Regions from separate parts of the Ruegeria sp. CDSC042 genome, predicted to be linked through region 1. Evidence: riboswitches for the same ligand, from Rfam matches in the RefSeq annotation. Region 1 holds a riboswitch; the other holds the start of a gene.
The links. Region 1 has a riboswitch for cobalamin ahead of AC2FHX_RS00270 (CbtB domain-containing protein). Riboswitches for the same ligand answer to the same signal wherever they lie in the genome.

Region 1 (7,677 bases):
GGCCGTGGTCTATCGTGCCAGCTGGCCCGACGAACAGATCATCCGTGCGACGCTGGCGACGCTGAAAGACGCGCTGGACGAGAGCATCTCACGCACAGCGCTGATCATGGTGGGTCCAGCACTGGCTGGTGAAGGGTTTGACGAAAGCTGCCTGTATTCTAAGGATTACGACCGCCGGTATCGCCCGCAAAGCGCGGACAGCCCTTGGTCAACCTGGAGCCATGGTGATGACTAACCCTCCGGGTATTCTGATTTCGGCACCGTCTTCGGGGACTGGCAAGACCACCGTGATGCTGGGCCTGCTGCGTGCGCTGGCCGAGGATGGCCTGACCGTCCAACCATTCAAAAGCGGCCCTGACTATATCGACCCGGCCTTTCACCGGGCGGCGGCTGGGCGCGCCTCGTTCAATCTGGACAGCTGGGCGATGGGCGATCCTCTGCTGAACGCAATATCGGCACAGGCTGACGGCGCGGATATCGTCGTAGCCGAAGGATCGATGGGTCTGTTCGACGGTGTCGCCAAACCCGGTGAGATTGGCCATGGATCTAGCGCGGAAACTGCGCAGCGTATGGGCTGGCCTGTGGTGTTGGTTCTGGATGTCGGCGGTCAGGCGCAATCAGCTGCAGCCACGGCGCTGGGGTTTCGGATGTACAACCCCGACCTGCCCTTTGCCGGGGTAATTTTGAACCGCTGCGCCAGCCCGCGTCACGAGCGTCTGACCCGGTTGGGTATGGAACGTGCAGGCCTGCCGGTTCTGGGCGTTCTGCCACGACGCGGAGACCTGACACTTCCCGAGCGGCACTTAGGTTTGATCCAGGCGGTGGAACATCCCGATCTGGAAAGCGCCATTGTCGGCTATGCTGCGTTCCTGCGTGAACATGTCGATCTGGAGGCGATCAAGCGGGCGGCTTCCTCAAGCCCAGATAGGCCATCGTCAGCCGTGCTGCCGCGCCCTCCGGCGCAGCGGATCGCACTGGCCCGGGATGCTGCGTTTTCGTTCACCTATCCGCATTTGCTGGAAGGCTGGCGCGCGGCGGGTGCAGAAATCCTACCGTTTTCACCACTGGCGAATGAAGCCCCTGCCCCGGATGCCGATCTGGTCTGGCTGCCGGGTGGGTATCCCGAGTTGCACGCAGGCACATTGGCCGCTGCCAACACCTTCCAGACTGGGCTGCGCAAACATGCCGAGACAAGACCTGTGCACGGCGAATGCGGGGGCTACATGGCGCTGGGTCAGGCGTTGATCGACAAAGACGGAGTCCAGCACGAAATGGCGGGCCTTCTGGGCCTTGTGACCTCCTATGAAAAGCGCAAGTTCAACCTGGGTTATCGCAAGGCAGAATTACTGGCCTCGATGGCCGGATTTGCCGAAGGCACAGCGCTACGCGGGCATGAGTTCCACTATTCCTCGATCATCGAACAGCCTGACGCGCCGCTGGCACGCGTGTTCGACGCCGAAGGCGCGGAAGGCCCGCAAACCGGATCGGTGCGAGGCAATGTCACTGGGACATTCTTTCATCTGATCGCCGAGGCCTCGGCATGAGTGGTTTTGTGTCCTTCATCGGTTCAGGCCCCGGCGACCCGGAATTGCTGACGCTGAAGGCGGTAGACAGGTTGCAGAAAGCTGATGCGGTGCTGTTTGACGACCTCAGCAGCGGCCCGATCCTGAGCCATGCCCGCGAGGATGCTGACCTGGTTGGTGTCGGCAAACGCGCCGGGCGCCCCTCGCCCAAGCAGGATCACGTCAGCCGCTTGTTGGTCGAATATGCACAAACCGGTCAGCATGTTGTGCGGTTGAAATCCGGTGATGGCGGCATGTTCGGCCGGCTTGAAGAAGAACTGGTGGCCCTGCAAGAGGCCGGGATCGACTATGAAATCATCCCCGGCATCCCCTCGGCGGTAGCGGCGGCGGCAGCGGCAGGCATTCCGCTGACCCGGCGACTGACCGCGCGGCGCGTGCAATTCGTCACCGGCCACGATGTCAGTGGCAAACTGCCCGAAGATCTGAACCTGGCAGCACTGGCTGATCCACAGGCTACGACCGTCGTATTTATGGGCAAGCGCACCTTTCCCCTTTTGGTTGGCGCCCTGCATTCGCACGGCCTACCGCTGGACACGCCTGCATTGATGGCCGAATCCGTCTCGACCCCCGAACAAAAGCTGCAACGCTCGACCATCGGTGCCTTGTCGCAGCAGTTGGAAACCGAGATCGGCACCGCCCCGGCCCTGATCCTGTATGGACCTCTGGCAGAGTTCGAAAATGATTGACCTGACGCTGATCGGTATTGGCACCGGCAACCCGGATCATGTGACATTTCAAGGGGCGCAGGCGATCCGTTCGGCGGACCTGGTCCTGATCCCCCGCAAGGGCGAAAACAAGGCCGATCTGGCAGGGCTGCGCGAGCAGATCATCGCTCAGGTCGCGGATACTCCTCCGCAAATCGCGTATTTCGACATTCCCAAACGCCGTGCCGATGATGGCTATTTACGCGGAGTGGACGAATGGCACGACGCGATTGCATTGCGCTGGCAGGAGGCCATCGCAGCCCACCCGAAGGCCCGTCATGTGGCGCTGCTGATCTGGGGGGATCCGTCGCTGTATGACAGTTCGCTGCGAATCGCGGCACGTTTGACCCCTCAGCCAGAAACACGCGTGATTCCCGGCATCACAGCGCTGCAAGCGCTGACGGCGGCCCATGCGATTCCGATCAACGAACTGGGCGCGCCCTATATCGTCACAACTGGTCGTCGCATCCGGGACGAAGGATGGCCGGAAACCGCAGAAAACGTGGCGGTGATGCTGGATGGTGAATGTTCATTCCAAAACCTGGACATGGAAGACTTGGACATTTGGTGGGGCGCATATGTCGGCATGAAAGAGGAAATCCTGATCAAAGGCCCTTTGGCCGAGGTTGCGCAGCAGATTCTGGACCGCCGCGCCCATGCCCGTGCCGACCATGGTTGGATCATGGATATTTATTTGCTGAAAAAGCGCATAATCTGACACAATACGTCGCAAATGATGATTGCACCGCCACAGCTATAGCGGCTAAATGGGGGTGTCTGGTCCTGCCGGAGAAATCCGGATGCTAAGAGGGAATTTGGTGCGACTGCCTCGGTGGTCAACTCCAAAGCCGCCCCCGCGACTGTAAGCGGAGAGCCCCTGTTCAACCAGCCACTCCCGGTTCTCCGGGGGGAAGGCGAACAGAGGCATCGACCCGCAAGCCAGGAGACCTGCCAGGCGCAAAAACGAAACACCGGCCGTCGGGTGCGGCGGCAGAGGAGAATACAAAATGGCAACACAAACGAAAACAGCATCCGCCGCGCGTACAGGCTTTGTTCCGGTCATGTTTGCAGTGGTTCTGGGTCTGGGCCTCATTACGCTGACCGGTCACGTTCAGGCAGCGGCCCTGCATGATGCAGCGCATGACGTGCGTCACGCGACCGGCTTCCCCTGCCACTAAGACCGTGTTCAGTCGTATATTGACCAGCGCGTTGTTCGCTGGTGCTGCAGCGGGGCTGATTGCCGCCTTGCTGCAGTTGGTATTTGTGCAACCAGTATTGTTGCATGCCGAGCTTTATGAATCCGGAGAGCTGGTGCATTTCGGGGCCGAGACCGTATCGGCTCATCCCGAGCTGCCGCGCATGTTCTCTGAACTGACGCGTGATGCGCTGAGTGTCATCTTTACCATGCTGACCTATACCGGCTATGCGCTGGTGATGGTTGCGCTGATGTCGGTAGCCGAAGGTCAAGGGCATCAGATTGATGGCCGGACCGGCGTTCTTTGGGGGTTGGCCGGATTTATCGCTTTCCACCTTGCACCAGGTTTCACCCTTGCGCCCGAAGTGCCGGGTGTCGCGGCAGCCGATGTCTATGCGCGTCAGGTCTGGTGGTTCGCAACAGTTGCAGCAGCCCTTGTCGCCATGTGGTTGATCGCCTTTGGAGGTAACCTGATCAGCTATGTGATCGCCGCGGTACTTCTGTTGGTGCCACATCTTATCGGTGCACCCGAGCCCGATGTTTTCACCGGCCCTGTGCCGACTGAAATTGGAGCGTTGTTCGCGGCACGAGCTTTTGGAATCGGTCTGGTTGCATGGGTTCTGGTTGGCGCGTTCGCTGGCTATTTCTGGCAGAAAGAAGCGCAACATTCCGAAGCAACGGCCTGATCGCACTTAGATTGAACGCGCCGGGTGTAAACTTGGCGCGTTTCCCTATGTTTTCAAGGAAATACAATGACCCGTTCACTTGCTCTATTCGTGATCGGTTTGGTCTTTGGCGGCGGTGCAGGATTTGTAATTGCTGCTGCAAATGGCGTCACATTTGATGGCCACGACCATTCTGATCCGTCTCTTCACGGAGCCTCACACACTGAGACCATGGCCCACGATCATTCCACGGCCCTGAACCTACCGGCAGGCACAGATGCACCTACACTGGACATCGCACTGACACAGGATCCTATGTCTGGCTGGAACCTGCATGTCATGCCAAAAAACTTTACCTTCGCACCGCAGAACGCATCGACCGCAGACATGGCGGGCGAAGGGCACGCGCATGTTTACATCAACGGAGAAAAGCTCGCCCGGCTTTACGGCAGTTGGATGCACATTGATCAGTTGCCCAAAGGCGAGGTCGAGGTTTCGGTTTCGCTGAATTCCAACAGCCATAGCCCGCTTTCGGTAGATAACGTGCCGGTTCGTGCTGCGGTTACGGTTCAGGTCGATTAAAGCGCCGGGATACGCGCACGCAAACACATCCGAAGCCGCCCGCAGGGTCGGGCGTCTTCGATCCAACCCTGGGGGCTGTTCAGGTAAGTACGGCAAGTTTCAGCGATATCCGCAGCATCCGCCACCACATCGACACCCGAAAACACATAAGATGCGCGCCCCAGCGACTGTATAGCCAGCGTCGTGGGTTCCGCGCAGCTGCTGAAACAGGCGTGTTCGCTCAATTCGACCTGATCCGTCAATCCAGCCCTTTTCAGTGCGTCCTTCACAGCCTGCACCTCGGCCGCCCGATCGCGTGCGGTGCCACAGGTTTTGCAGATCATCAGGCGCATCCGATCCAGACCTTTCCCTTCGTCCTGCGCCCGTTTCTGCGGCTTTAAGCGGCGCGGCGCAATCCCGAATGCGCACAAGATTGTGAGTGCGACGTCCCCGCATTTCTGGCAGGATTCCTGCAGACACCTTAAAAGGAGGCCTCTGGATGAAACTGCTTTGGACTGTCTTCGCCCTGCTGGCTCTGCCCGCCTGGGCCGACGAACCGCTCTCGGGATGGGCCGTGTATCCAACGGGCAAAAGCTATGATGAATTGGTCTCGGACACCAAATCGGCGGTTAAGGCAAACGGTCTGATCGTTGTCACGCAGGCCGGCCCCACCAAAGCCGCCGCCGCGCGGGGGATTACAATCCCAGGCAATCTGGTGATCGGCGCCTTCAACAATGACTATGCGGTGCGCGTGCTGGAAACCTCGGTGCGCGCAATGATCGAAGCACCGATCCGGTTTTACGTGACTGAAAACGAGGACGGCACCGCCACCCTGTCCTATAAAACGCCCAGCTTTGTATTCGCGCCCTATATCTATGAGGGAAGAGACCCCCTGAGGGACATTGCCCAGGAATTGGATGACACCTTTCAGATCGTGGCCGAAGCCGCTGTCAAATAGTCACACTGGCGTGATGCGCCTTGCGTCCGGGTCTGTCCTCCGCAATCTGCGTTGAAACAGTTTTCGGAGCTTTACTGATGCAGGACTCGTCGCCCCGCGCTGCGGACATTCTGGCCCAACGGCTTTATGAGGCTGGCTGCCGCCACGCTTTTGGCATGCCAGGTGGCGAGGTGCTGACCCTAGTGGATGCGTTGGAAAAGGCTGGAATAACCTTTCACCTGACCAAACACGAGAACGCGGCTGGCTTTATGGCCGAGGCGGTGCATCACCGCGACGGTGCCCCGGCCATTCTGGTGGCCACACTCGGTCCAGGCGCGATGAACGGGATCAATGTGGTCGCCAATGCGTTGCAGGACCGGGTGCCAATGATCGTGCTGACCGGCTGTGTCGACGCAGATGAGGCGCTGACATACACCCATCAGGTCATGGATCACGCACGGGTCTATCGCTCGATCACCAAAGGGACATTCATGCTGACCGCCAAAGGCGCGGATATTATCGCAGACAAAGCGGTGTCGCTCGCCAGTCAGCCGCGCCCAGGGCCGGTGCATATCGACGTGCCGATTTCGGTTGCGGATGCGCCTGTGACCGATGTCAAACGCCGCCGTCTTGTCAAACCTGCCGCCGTCGCGCCCGAGGGGGATTGCGTTGAAAAAGCCCGCCGCTGGGTGGCACAGGCCGAACGGCCCATCGCGATTATCGGCCTGGATGTTCTATACGACGACTCACGCAATGTGGTGCAGGCGTTCCTTGAACATTTTGGCATTCCTTTTGTGACAACCTACAAGGCCAAGGGCGTGGTTCCCGAGGATCATCCACTGTGCCTTGGCGGCGCGGGCCTGTCGCCGCTTGCTGACACCCATCTGGTGCCGCTGGTTGAACAGGCCGATCTGGTGTTGTGTCTGGGCTATGACCCGATCGAAATGCGCCCTGGCTGGCGCGAGATATGGGACCCCGAAGAAAAGCGCGTCATCGACATTTCGGCGGTTCCGAACGATCACTACATGCATCAGGCCGGGTTGAACCTGGTGGCTGATACCGGCGCGACCCTCGAGGCCGTTGCAAAGGGCAACCCTGCCCGCGCCACCTGGCCCGGCGGTGAGCCCGAACAGGTTCGGGCCGCCCTGGCGCGAGCCTTCCCTACTGATGACGTATGGGGTCCCGCCGCGGTAATTGCGGAAACCCGCGCGGTTCTTCCTGCCGAGACATTGGCCACCGCTGACAGTGGCGCACATCGCATCCTTCTCAGCCAGATGTGGGGATGTTCCGAAGAACGCGGGCTGATCCAATCTTCAGCGCTCTGCACCATGGGCTGCGCTCTGCCAATGGCCATCGGGCTGAAACTGGCCGAACCCACGCGCCCGGTCATCAGCTTTTCCGGCGATGCCGGGTTCCTGATGGTCGCCGGAGAACTGTCGACCGTTGCCGAGATGGGTGGTAACCCGATTTTCCTGGTGTTCGTCGACGCCAGCCTTGCCCTGATCGAATTGAAACAGCGTCAGCGGCAAATGGGGAACGTAGGCGTCGATTTCGACCGCCACGACTTTGCAGCTATGGGCCGGGCCTTCGGTGGGAATGGTCACACGGTGCGCACCCGCGCCGAACTGAGGGATGCTCTGGAAGCGGCAACCAAGTCTGATAGGTTCACCGTAATCGCTGCTGAGATTGACCGCGGAGGATATGATGGCCGGATCTGAAGGACCGCTGAAGGGCGTCAAGGTTCTGGACCTGTCCCGCATTCTGGCCGGACCGACCTGCACACAGTTGCTGGGCGATTTGGGTGCCAGCGTTATCAAGATCGAAAACCCTGCCACTAAAGGGGACGACACGCGCCAGTGGGGCCCACCCTATGTCGCTGATGCCGACGGGGTTCCATCGGATCTTAGTGCCTATTTCATGTCAGCCAACCGCAACAAGAAATCGGTCGCCATCGACATCACCACACCCGAAGGTCAGGCGGAAATTCGGCGGCTGGCCTCGTTTGCGGACATCCTGATCGAGAATTTCAAAC
Region 2 (7,677 bases), on a different contig from region 1:
GTTGGACACATCTGTAAAACTGCCCGCATCTGTCGTGGAAGAAGCGTTTCTAAAGGTCAATCCGGGGCTGGAGCGCGACATGATCACCGTCACCTGCAAACAAGGCTATATCGAAGAGGTGCGCCTGTGCCTGTCCCGCGATCTTGAACCGGTGCCTTGTGGCCGGGATGTGATCAAGGACTGCGCGGCCAAAGACGCGCTTTTTGATCCGATTCGTTAGAGGGTCCGGATGGCAGTCGCGGTACCAAAGCTGCACGTCTTGAAAACAGGGTCACGTCCAGCGTGTCATAACCGCTGAGCACCGCCGAAGGGCCCAGATGCACAGTCCGGGTCAGGTACATGTTGTCGAGCGTGGGGACCATTTTGAGGTTCCTGACGTTGAGATCGCCCTAGTCGTTACGTTCCTGCAAATTGCGGCGGTTGAAGGTCCAAATTCATGAAAATGTTGCTGACTATTTTTCTGAGCTTAGTTGCCTACGCGACTACGGCAAAGCTGTTGTTTGGAAGCTCACTCCAGCCAATTGCCCTGATAACGCTCTGGAACGACAGGCTTGGCGCACCGTTTTGGCCGATATTGCTGTAGTTCGGTACCGCGACGAGCTATTTGGTTGCCGCCTTCTTAGCAAAGAAGGGCTTGAAGGAACTTCTCTCGGTTCCGATTTTTTGGCCTTGTCGATGAGTTTTTCTACGGTGTTTGTTGCAACATATGCTGAGTTGTTGCGCGCAATAGCCACCAGAAGCTTTAATGCAGATGTGGAAATTCAGAACTCATTCTACCAATCACTTAAACATGCGCTCTAAGAGGGGCAGTTCTTTTTGCACGGCGCGGCTCTTAAAGATTGCGTTCCATTTGCGTGGAGCTATAGGCGAGTGTCGTATTTTCAATTGCCTAACAACGTTGCAGTGAATGTCCTTCCATCGGAATGGTTGGTAAGCTGCAATATCATCGGAGATTGAGTTTCGAACTCCTTTTGAAGCGCGTCATGGGCTACACTACAACTCCTTCCGCGCCCTAAGCGCCGCTGTGATCGTCCCGTCATCCAAATAGTCCAGCTCGCCGCCAATCGGCACACCCTGCGCCAGCGAGGTCAGGCGCACCTGCCCGTCCAGTTGATCGGCTATATAGTGCGCGGTGGTCTGGCCATCGACAGTGGCGTTCAGCGCCAGAATGACTTCGGTGATCCCCTCGGCTGTGACCCGATCCTTGAGGCGAGGAATGCGCAGCTCATCCGGGCCGACTCCATCTAATGCTGACAAGGTGCCACCCAGAACATGATAGCGGCCTTTGAAAACTGCGGCGCGTTCCATCGCCCAAAGGTCGGCGACGTCTTCGACGACGCACAGCTCTCCGGTCGCGCGGACTTCGCTATCGCAGATGTCGCAGATATCCGAAGTGCCTACATTGCCGCAATTCAGGCACTCACGGGCAGTGATGGCAACCTGTTGCATCGCGTCCGCAAGCGGTGTCAGCAGAAGGGCGCGTTTGCGGATCAAATGCAGCACTGCGCGACGGGCCGAACGTGGGCCGAGGCCCGGCAGTTTGGCCATCAGGTCGATCAGATTGTCGATATCGCTGTTCGAACTCACTGCGCTTGCTCCTGCATAAGGGCCGGGCAGTTGGGCCCGGCCGGTATTTCGTCAGGAGTGCCTATCAGAACGGCAGCTTGATGTCTGCGGGCAGGCCCATGCCTTCGGTCAGCTTAGCCATCTCAGCCTGCGACCGTTCTGCGGCCTTGGCCTGAGCATCTTTGACGGCGGCCAGGATCAGATCTTCGACCACTTCCTTGTCGTCGCCGTTAAAGATTGATGGGTCGATATCGAGACCTTTCAGCTCTCCCTTGGCCGTGGCTGTTGCCTTGACCAGCCCTGCACCGGATTCGCCGACAACCATGATGGTATTCAGCTCTTCCTGCATATCCGTCATCTTGGTCTGTAGATCCTGCGCGGATTTCATCATCTTGGCCATGTCACCCAGGCCGCCGAGTCCTTTGAGCATCGGTATTCTCCTAATATTCGGTTTGACGCCTAAATACGGGCGCGGTCGGCGCGGCACAAGGGCCGAGCTGGCTCCCGCCCGTCGTCAAGGCCTTTGGCCAGACCTTTCCTCCCGTTGGGCCCGGGAGGTTTCCAGTTGGGTCAGATGGGACGGTTTCAGTCTTCCTCGAACGGGTCCCATTCGTCTTCGACCTCGGGCAGCGCCTCGGTTTCCACTTTGGCGGCACGTTCTTCCGGTGTTTCAATCCGCTTGATGCGTGCCTTCGGAAATTGCATGAGCACCGCCTGAACCAACGGGTGTTTCTCAGCCTCTGCTTTCAACGCCAGCTCGGCGGCGTCTCGAATCTCGGCGATGGTCGCAACCTCACCATCGGCCACAATCGACACAGCCCAGCGGTTGCCAGTCCATCGTTGCAGCGACGAACCCAGTCTCGCTGCCAGATCTGTGGGTGCGTTCTGTGTCGGGGTGAATTCGATCCGCCCCGGTTGGTAAGAAACCAGCCGCACCCCGTTTTCGACCTCGACCAGAAGTTTCACATCCCGATTGGTGCGGATCAATTCAACCACGTGGTCAAAACTCGGATACCGTGCCAGCGCCGATTGGATATCATGGGCCAGAGCCGCCGAAGGCGCGCCGGCGGGGCTGCTAGTTGCGGACACGTAAGAAGATGATGCCGCTGGTACCGGAGCCTGAGAGGGCACGGCCATACCACCGCCCGGACCACCATTCGGAGGCGGTGGCGGGTTGTCCTGCAGGCGCTTGATCAGCTCTTCGGGGCTGGGCAAGTCGGCAACATGGGTCAGGCGGATAACGGCCATTTCAGCAGCCATCATGGCATTTGGCGCGGCCGATACCTCTTCCAGCGCTTTCAGCAACATCTGCCACATCCGGGTCAAAACGCGCATTGGCAGGGCCTCGGCCATTTGCTGACCACGGGCACGTTCATCAGGGGAAACCGTCGGGTCCTCGGCTGCGTCTGGCGTGATCTTCACAACCGAAACCCAGTGCGTGATTTCGGCCAGGTCACGCAGCACGGATAGCGGATCGGCCCCTTCGGCATATTGCCCGCCCAATTCAGTCAGCGCGCTTGCTGCATCCCCTCGCAGGATCATTTCCATCAAGTCCAATACCCGGCCCCGGTCGGCCAGACCCAGCATCGCGCGCACCTGATCGGCGCTGGTTTCACCGGCCCCATGGCTGATTGCCTGATCCAGCAGCGAAGTTGCGTCGCGCGCCGACCCTTCGGCCGCGCGGGTGATCAGCGCCAGGGCATCCTCCGCGATCTGTGCCTTCTCAGCCGCTGCGATCTTATTGAGCAGGCCAATCATGTCCTCGGGTTCGATCCGGCGCAGGTCAAATCGTTGGCACCGCGACAGAACAGTCACCGGGACTTTGCGGATTTCGGTCGTGGCAAAGATGAACTTCACATGCGCAGGAGGTTCTTCCAACGTCTTGAGCAGCGCGTTGAATGCGCTGGTCGAAAGCATGTGAACCTCGTCGATGATGTAGATCTTATAGCGCGCACTGGCGGCGCGGTATCGGACCGAGTCGATGATTTCGCGGATATCATTCACGCCGGTTCGGCTGGCGGCGTCCATTTCCATCACATCGACGTGGCGGCCTTCCATGATGGCGACGCAATGTTCGCACTGGCCGCAGGGTTCGGTCGTGGGCTTGCCTTCGCCATCGGGGCCAATGCAATTCATGCCCTTGGCGATGATCCGGGCCGTGGTTGTCTTACCCGTACCGCGGATGCCGGTCATGATGAAGGCTTGTGCAATCCGGTCGGCCTCGAACGCGTTTTTCAGCGTGCGCACCATTGCGTCCTGACCGACGAGGTCAGCAAAAGTTTCCGGGCGGTATTTTCGCGCGAGAACCTGATAGGCGGGGCTGGGCGTGTCGGTCATGTCTGCTCTGTTGGATTCGTGTCAGGTTTGCAGCGTAGAGACCCCCGCCGCCCGCGTCCACCGCGCGCGAAAAGGAATTTCGTTTTGGCAAGTTGCATCAGAGCCGGTAAATCATGAGGGGCTTCAGCCCCATGTGGTGATGCAGGAAAAGGAGCTGTGTTGGAGAGTTTTGTAATTCACCCTCTTGGATTGGGCAAAGGGCAGATCGCTCTGTGCCCACTGCCGGGTGTCACGGGCGATTATGCTGGGGATTTCGCAGTAATCCGGGATTGGGCGCCGGACCTGGTCATCTCGATGACGACCTCGGATGAGTTCCAGCATTCCGGCGGGCTGTCATTCGAGGCGGACCTGCAGTGCGAACGGATTGCCTGGGTTCACCTTCCAATCCGCGATTTCGGCGTCCCCACGCCTGAAGTTGAGGCGCTTTGGCCGCAAGCCAGTGAGGCGGCCCAACATGTCCTTGCCAGAGGTGGCAAGGTGCTGGTGCATTGCCGCGGTGGGTGCGGTCGCTCGGGGATGGTTGTGATGCGGCTAATGGTGGAATGCGGCGAAGCGCCTGGCCAAGCGCTTCGGCGGTTGCGTGCGGTGCGGCCCTGCGCGGTGGAAACCGACGCGCAAAAGGACTGGGCCGGGTTGCCGGCCCGAACCCTTCCCTGAATCAGGCAGACACTTGATACGGAATACTGTCGCTGCGCGGCGGCAGGATCGATACGTCGAGCATCGCACAGGGTGGTTCTGACAGAAAACCAGCGGATTTCTGGATGAACTCCGGCCCGAACATCATGTCGCCATAGGCGTCCAGCTTTTCTGTCGGCGTGTCTGTGCTGGTGCCGCAATAGACCCTGATTTGTTCTGATTGGGCCCGAAAACGGGCCGTGCAGCCTTCGGTGCAATGGGTCAGATCGCTGGTACCTTCGACCTCGAATGTTTTGGATGTCGCAGGCCTTGCCGTCGCCATCGCCTCGGCCATGGCGCGTGCCATTCGGGCAAGGGCGGGGCAGGGTTTCCCGGTCCTCTGACAGACGGTTGCGGTGAATTCGTGTGTTTTTGTCTTCCAGATCATAATGCGCCCTCCGCGCGCAGGACGAAGGGTGAGGATCAGGTTTGACAGCGCGCTGACGACCTGCCCGGACACCCCGCCCGAGTTTCGGTTTCGATACGATGGCAGGTCTCCTGACTTGCGGGTCGTCGCTTTGCCGACCTTCCCAGCCCTGGGGCCAGTGGTATTTCGGCATTGCTCACCGCTTACAGTTGCGGGGGCAGTCGCGGAGTTGGCCCTTTCCGGCATCGCCGGGGCAGACCGCACCGTGTTCCCTTTTCATCCCGCCCCAATTCCGGGGCAAGAACCATCACCACATCGCTAGCGGCTATGCAGACCCCGAGTCAAGCCACCTGTTGGGGTTCAAACCGGACGTTTGGTCATCTTGATGAAATCTTGACTCTGGTGGCCGAAATCGGGCCGATTGTTGAGTGAACCGAGTAGTTCAGAATTTGTCGGAAGCGCCATGCTTGATACCACGCCCTGCGTCCAGACTAAGGACTTTGATTTTGCCTCAGGCTCTGCCAGCCTGTCGGCGCGGCTGTATCTGCCTGAAACCGAGCCGAAGGTCGCCGTGGTGATTCACAGCGCAACTGCAGTGCCGCGCGAATATTACCAGCATTTTGCCCGTTGGCTGGCCGCCGAACAGGGTATTGCCTGTTTGACCTATGACTACAGCGATTTCGGGCATTCGCTGCGCGACAAACTCAAAACTTCCGAGGTGACCATGGCGGATTGGGCCTTGGTCGACATGCCCGCCGCACGGGCTGAGATGCGCAGGCGGTTCCCGGACGCTTTGCAGTGGAGCATCGGTCATTCCCTTGGCGGCTTGCTGGGGCCGGTGCAGCCAGACATTGATCAGATCGACCGGATGATCTGTGTATGTTCGGGGCTGGTTACTCTGTCCGACCATCCCTGGCCCTATCGCGGGCTGGCGTGGATGTTCTGGCATGTGCATGGGCGTCTGGCAGTGAATGCGCTGGGCTATCTGCCGGGCAAAGCGGTGGGGATCGGTGCCGATTTGCCTGGTCCGGTCTATTGGCAATGGCGTAGCTGGTGCACGGCGCCGCAGAATTATGTGCCGCAGATCGGTGACGCTCTGCCCGAAGCGAGATGGGCGCAATCGAATACGCCGGTGGACCTGTTCACCTTCGAGGACGACCAGATGGTGCCGCCAGACGCTGTCTGGCGGCTTGCCGATCTGTATGGACCAAAGGCGCGGCGGCATCTGCTGTCTCCGAAAGAGATCGGAGTGCCCGAGATCGGTCATATCGGTGCCTTTGCCCGCAGAAATCAGGCGCTTTGGCCCCGGTTGATTGCCTGAAGACGCGCTTTTCCGTCCCCGTTAGGGTCTGTTGCGAGACTTTTTATCATGCATGACAGACCGCACCAATTTACCAAAGGCTTTGTCGCGCGCCCGGGATTGCGCAAGGGTTTCAGAGTTCCTCTGATCCTCGCGCCGCAGCTTGTTCCAGCGTACCAGCCGGTCCGGCGAGAGCAGGCCATCGGCAATCGCCTCTTGCACAGCACAACCGGGTTCGGCCTGGTGCTGGCAATCTGAGAACCGGCACGTTGCAGCCAATTCCAGAAGGTCTGAGAAAACCTCATCCACGCCGTCTTGGGCATCCATCAAACGCAGGGCGCGCATTCCTGGCGTATCAATCAGCCACCCCCCGTTTCGCATCGGGTGAAGCGCACGATGGGTCGTGGTGTGGCGACCCCGTGCGTCATCCTCGCGGATCCCCGCCGTTGTCCCGGCCTGACCAGTCATGGCGTTCGCCAATGTGGTTTTGCCGACACCGGATGAGCCGACCAAAGCAGCAGTTTGCCCGGCAGGGCACCAGGACAGGATCGGATCAATCTCTGACGCCTCCAGCGCGTTGACGGTTAGAACGGTCAGAAACCGAGCCAGCGAACTGGCCTGACTGGCATAGCTCTCTGGGTCAGGGCAGCTGTCGGCCTTGGTCAGGACAACAACCGGATAGCACCCGGCCTGATGCGCCAGCGCCAGATAACGCTCTAGCCGTGCCAGATTGAAATCGGCATTGCAGGAACTGACGATATACAGCACGTCCACATTCGCCGCGATCAGCTGAACCTGCGCACCGGTGCCTGCGGCCCGGCGTTGCAAGAGGCTTTTGCGCTCCAAAAGATGCCGAATGCGGTTTTGATCATCCGCAAGGACCCAATCGCCAACCGCAAATTCGCCGGTTGATCGGTCAGGGGTCAGATCAGATGTGCCGCCAAGCGCATTCAGGCCGATCAGGCGATCACGATGGACGGCGTTGATGCGATGCGGTGTGCAGGTAGGGTTCACAGCATGTTGGGCTGCAAAATGAGAGGACCATCCCAGGTCCGAAAGTGTTTTGGACATTGTTCTGCCTGTGTTCAGATACAGGAAACCATCAGGGTGGCAGGCGCGCACCCATCGGTAACGTGTTCAGGCAAAAGCGGGGGTTAGTCCCGGAAACGCTCTGCCCGAAGGGTCATTGCTACAATCATAAAGTCCCTCCTGCGGCAGTCGTTGCGCGTAAGTGAGAGGTTGGACATCGACCCAAGCGGGGCTCGTTGTGGCTGCTTCCTTCCGGATCTGACCAGGTTGGCGAGGCGCTCGCCCGCGCCAACCTCTCGAGGGTGGATATAGGCAGTTGGCCGGAAAAACACAACCCGTCAGAAGGTCAGAAGAATCCGTAAAAAGCCATTTCCGTCAGTTCCAAGGACTTGTGGATCAAATT

Region 2: it holds a riboswitch for cobalamin, as region 1 does, so the genes downstream of both, AC2FHX_RS15575 (hypothetical protein) here and AC2FHX_RS00270 (CbtB domain-containing protein) in region 1, are expected to answer to the same signal.

The regions. Positions count from the first base shown of each region.
Region 1 covers NZ_JBXWOF010000001.1:51,712-59,388, reverse strand. The annotation lists gene cobM (precorrin-4 C(11)-methyltransferase) at 1-235, shown strand, start outside; gene AC2FHX_RS00285 (cobyrinic acid a,c-diamide synthase CobB) at 222-1,544, shown strand; gene cobA (uroporphyrinogen-III C-methyltransferase) at 1,541-2,269, shown strand; gene cobF (precorrin-6A synthase (deacetylating)) at 2,262-3,005, shown strand; cobalamin riboswitch at 3,049-3,257, shown strand; gene AC2FHX_RS00270 (CbtB domain-containing protein) at 3,295-3,465, shown strand; gene AC2FHX_RS00265 (CbtA family protein) at 3,470-4,168, shown strand; gene AC2FHX_RS00260 (hypothetical protein) at 4,235-4,729, shown strand; gene AC2FHX_RS00255 (DUF1636 family protein) at 4,726-5,139, opposite strand; gene AC2FHX_RS00250 (DUF302 domain-containing protein) at 5,208-5,666, shown strand; gene AC2FHX_RS00245 (thiamine pyrophosphate-binding protein) at 5,744-7,363, shown strand; gene AC2FHX_RS00240 (CaiB/BaiF CoA transferase family protein) at 7,350-7,677, shown strand, end outside.
Region 2 covers NZ_JBXWOF010000008.1:47,658-55,334, reverse strand. The annotation lists gene AC2FHX_RS15605 (ribonuclease T2 family protein) at 1-220, shown strand, start outside; gene AC2FHX_RS15600 (hypothetical protein) at 421-801, shown strand; gene recR (recombination mediator RecR) at 994-1,587, opposite strand; gene AC2FHX_RS15590 (YbaB/EbfC family nucleoid-associated protein) at 1,652-1,996, opposite strand; gene AC2FHX_RS15585 (DNA polymerase III subunit gamma/tau) at 2,152-3,903, opposite strand; gene AC2FHX_RS15580 (protein-tyrosine phosphatase family protein) at 4,060-4,560, shown strand; gene AC2FHX_RS15575 (hypothetical protein) at 4,562-4,966, opposite strand; cobalamin riboswitch at 5,050-5,269, opposite strand; gene AC2FHX_RS15570 (alpha/beta hydrolase family protein) at 5,409-6,266, shown strand; gene rsgA (ribosome small subunit-dependent GTPase A) at 6,288-7,316, opposite strand; RNA gene ffs (signal recognition particle sRNA small type) at 7,475-7,573, opposite strand; gene AC2FHX_RS15555 (5'-nucleotidase C-terminal domain-containing protein) at 7,613-7,677, opposite strand, start outside.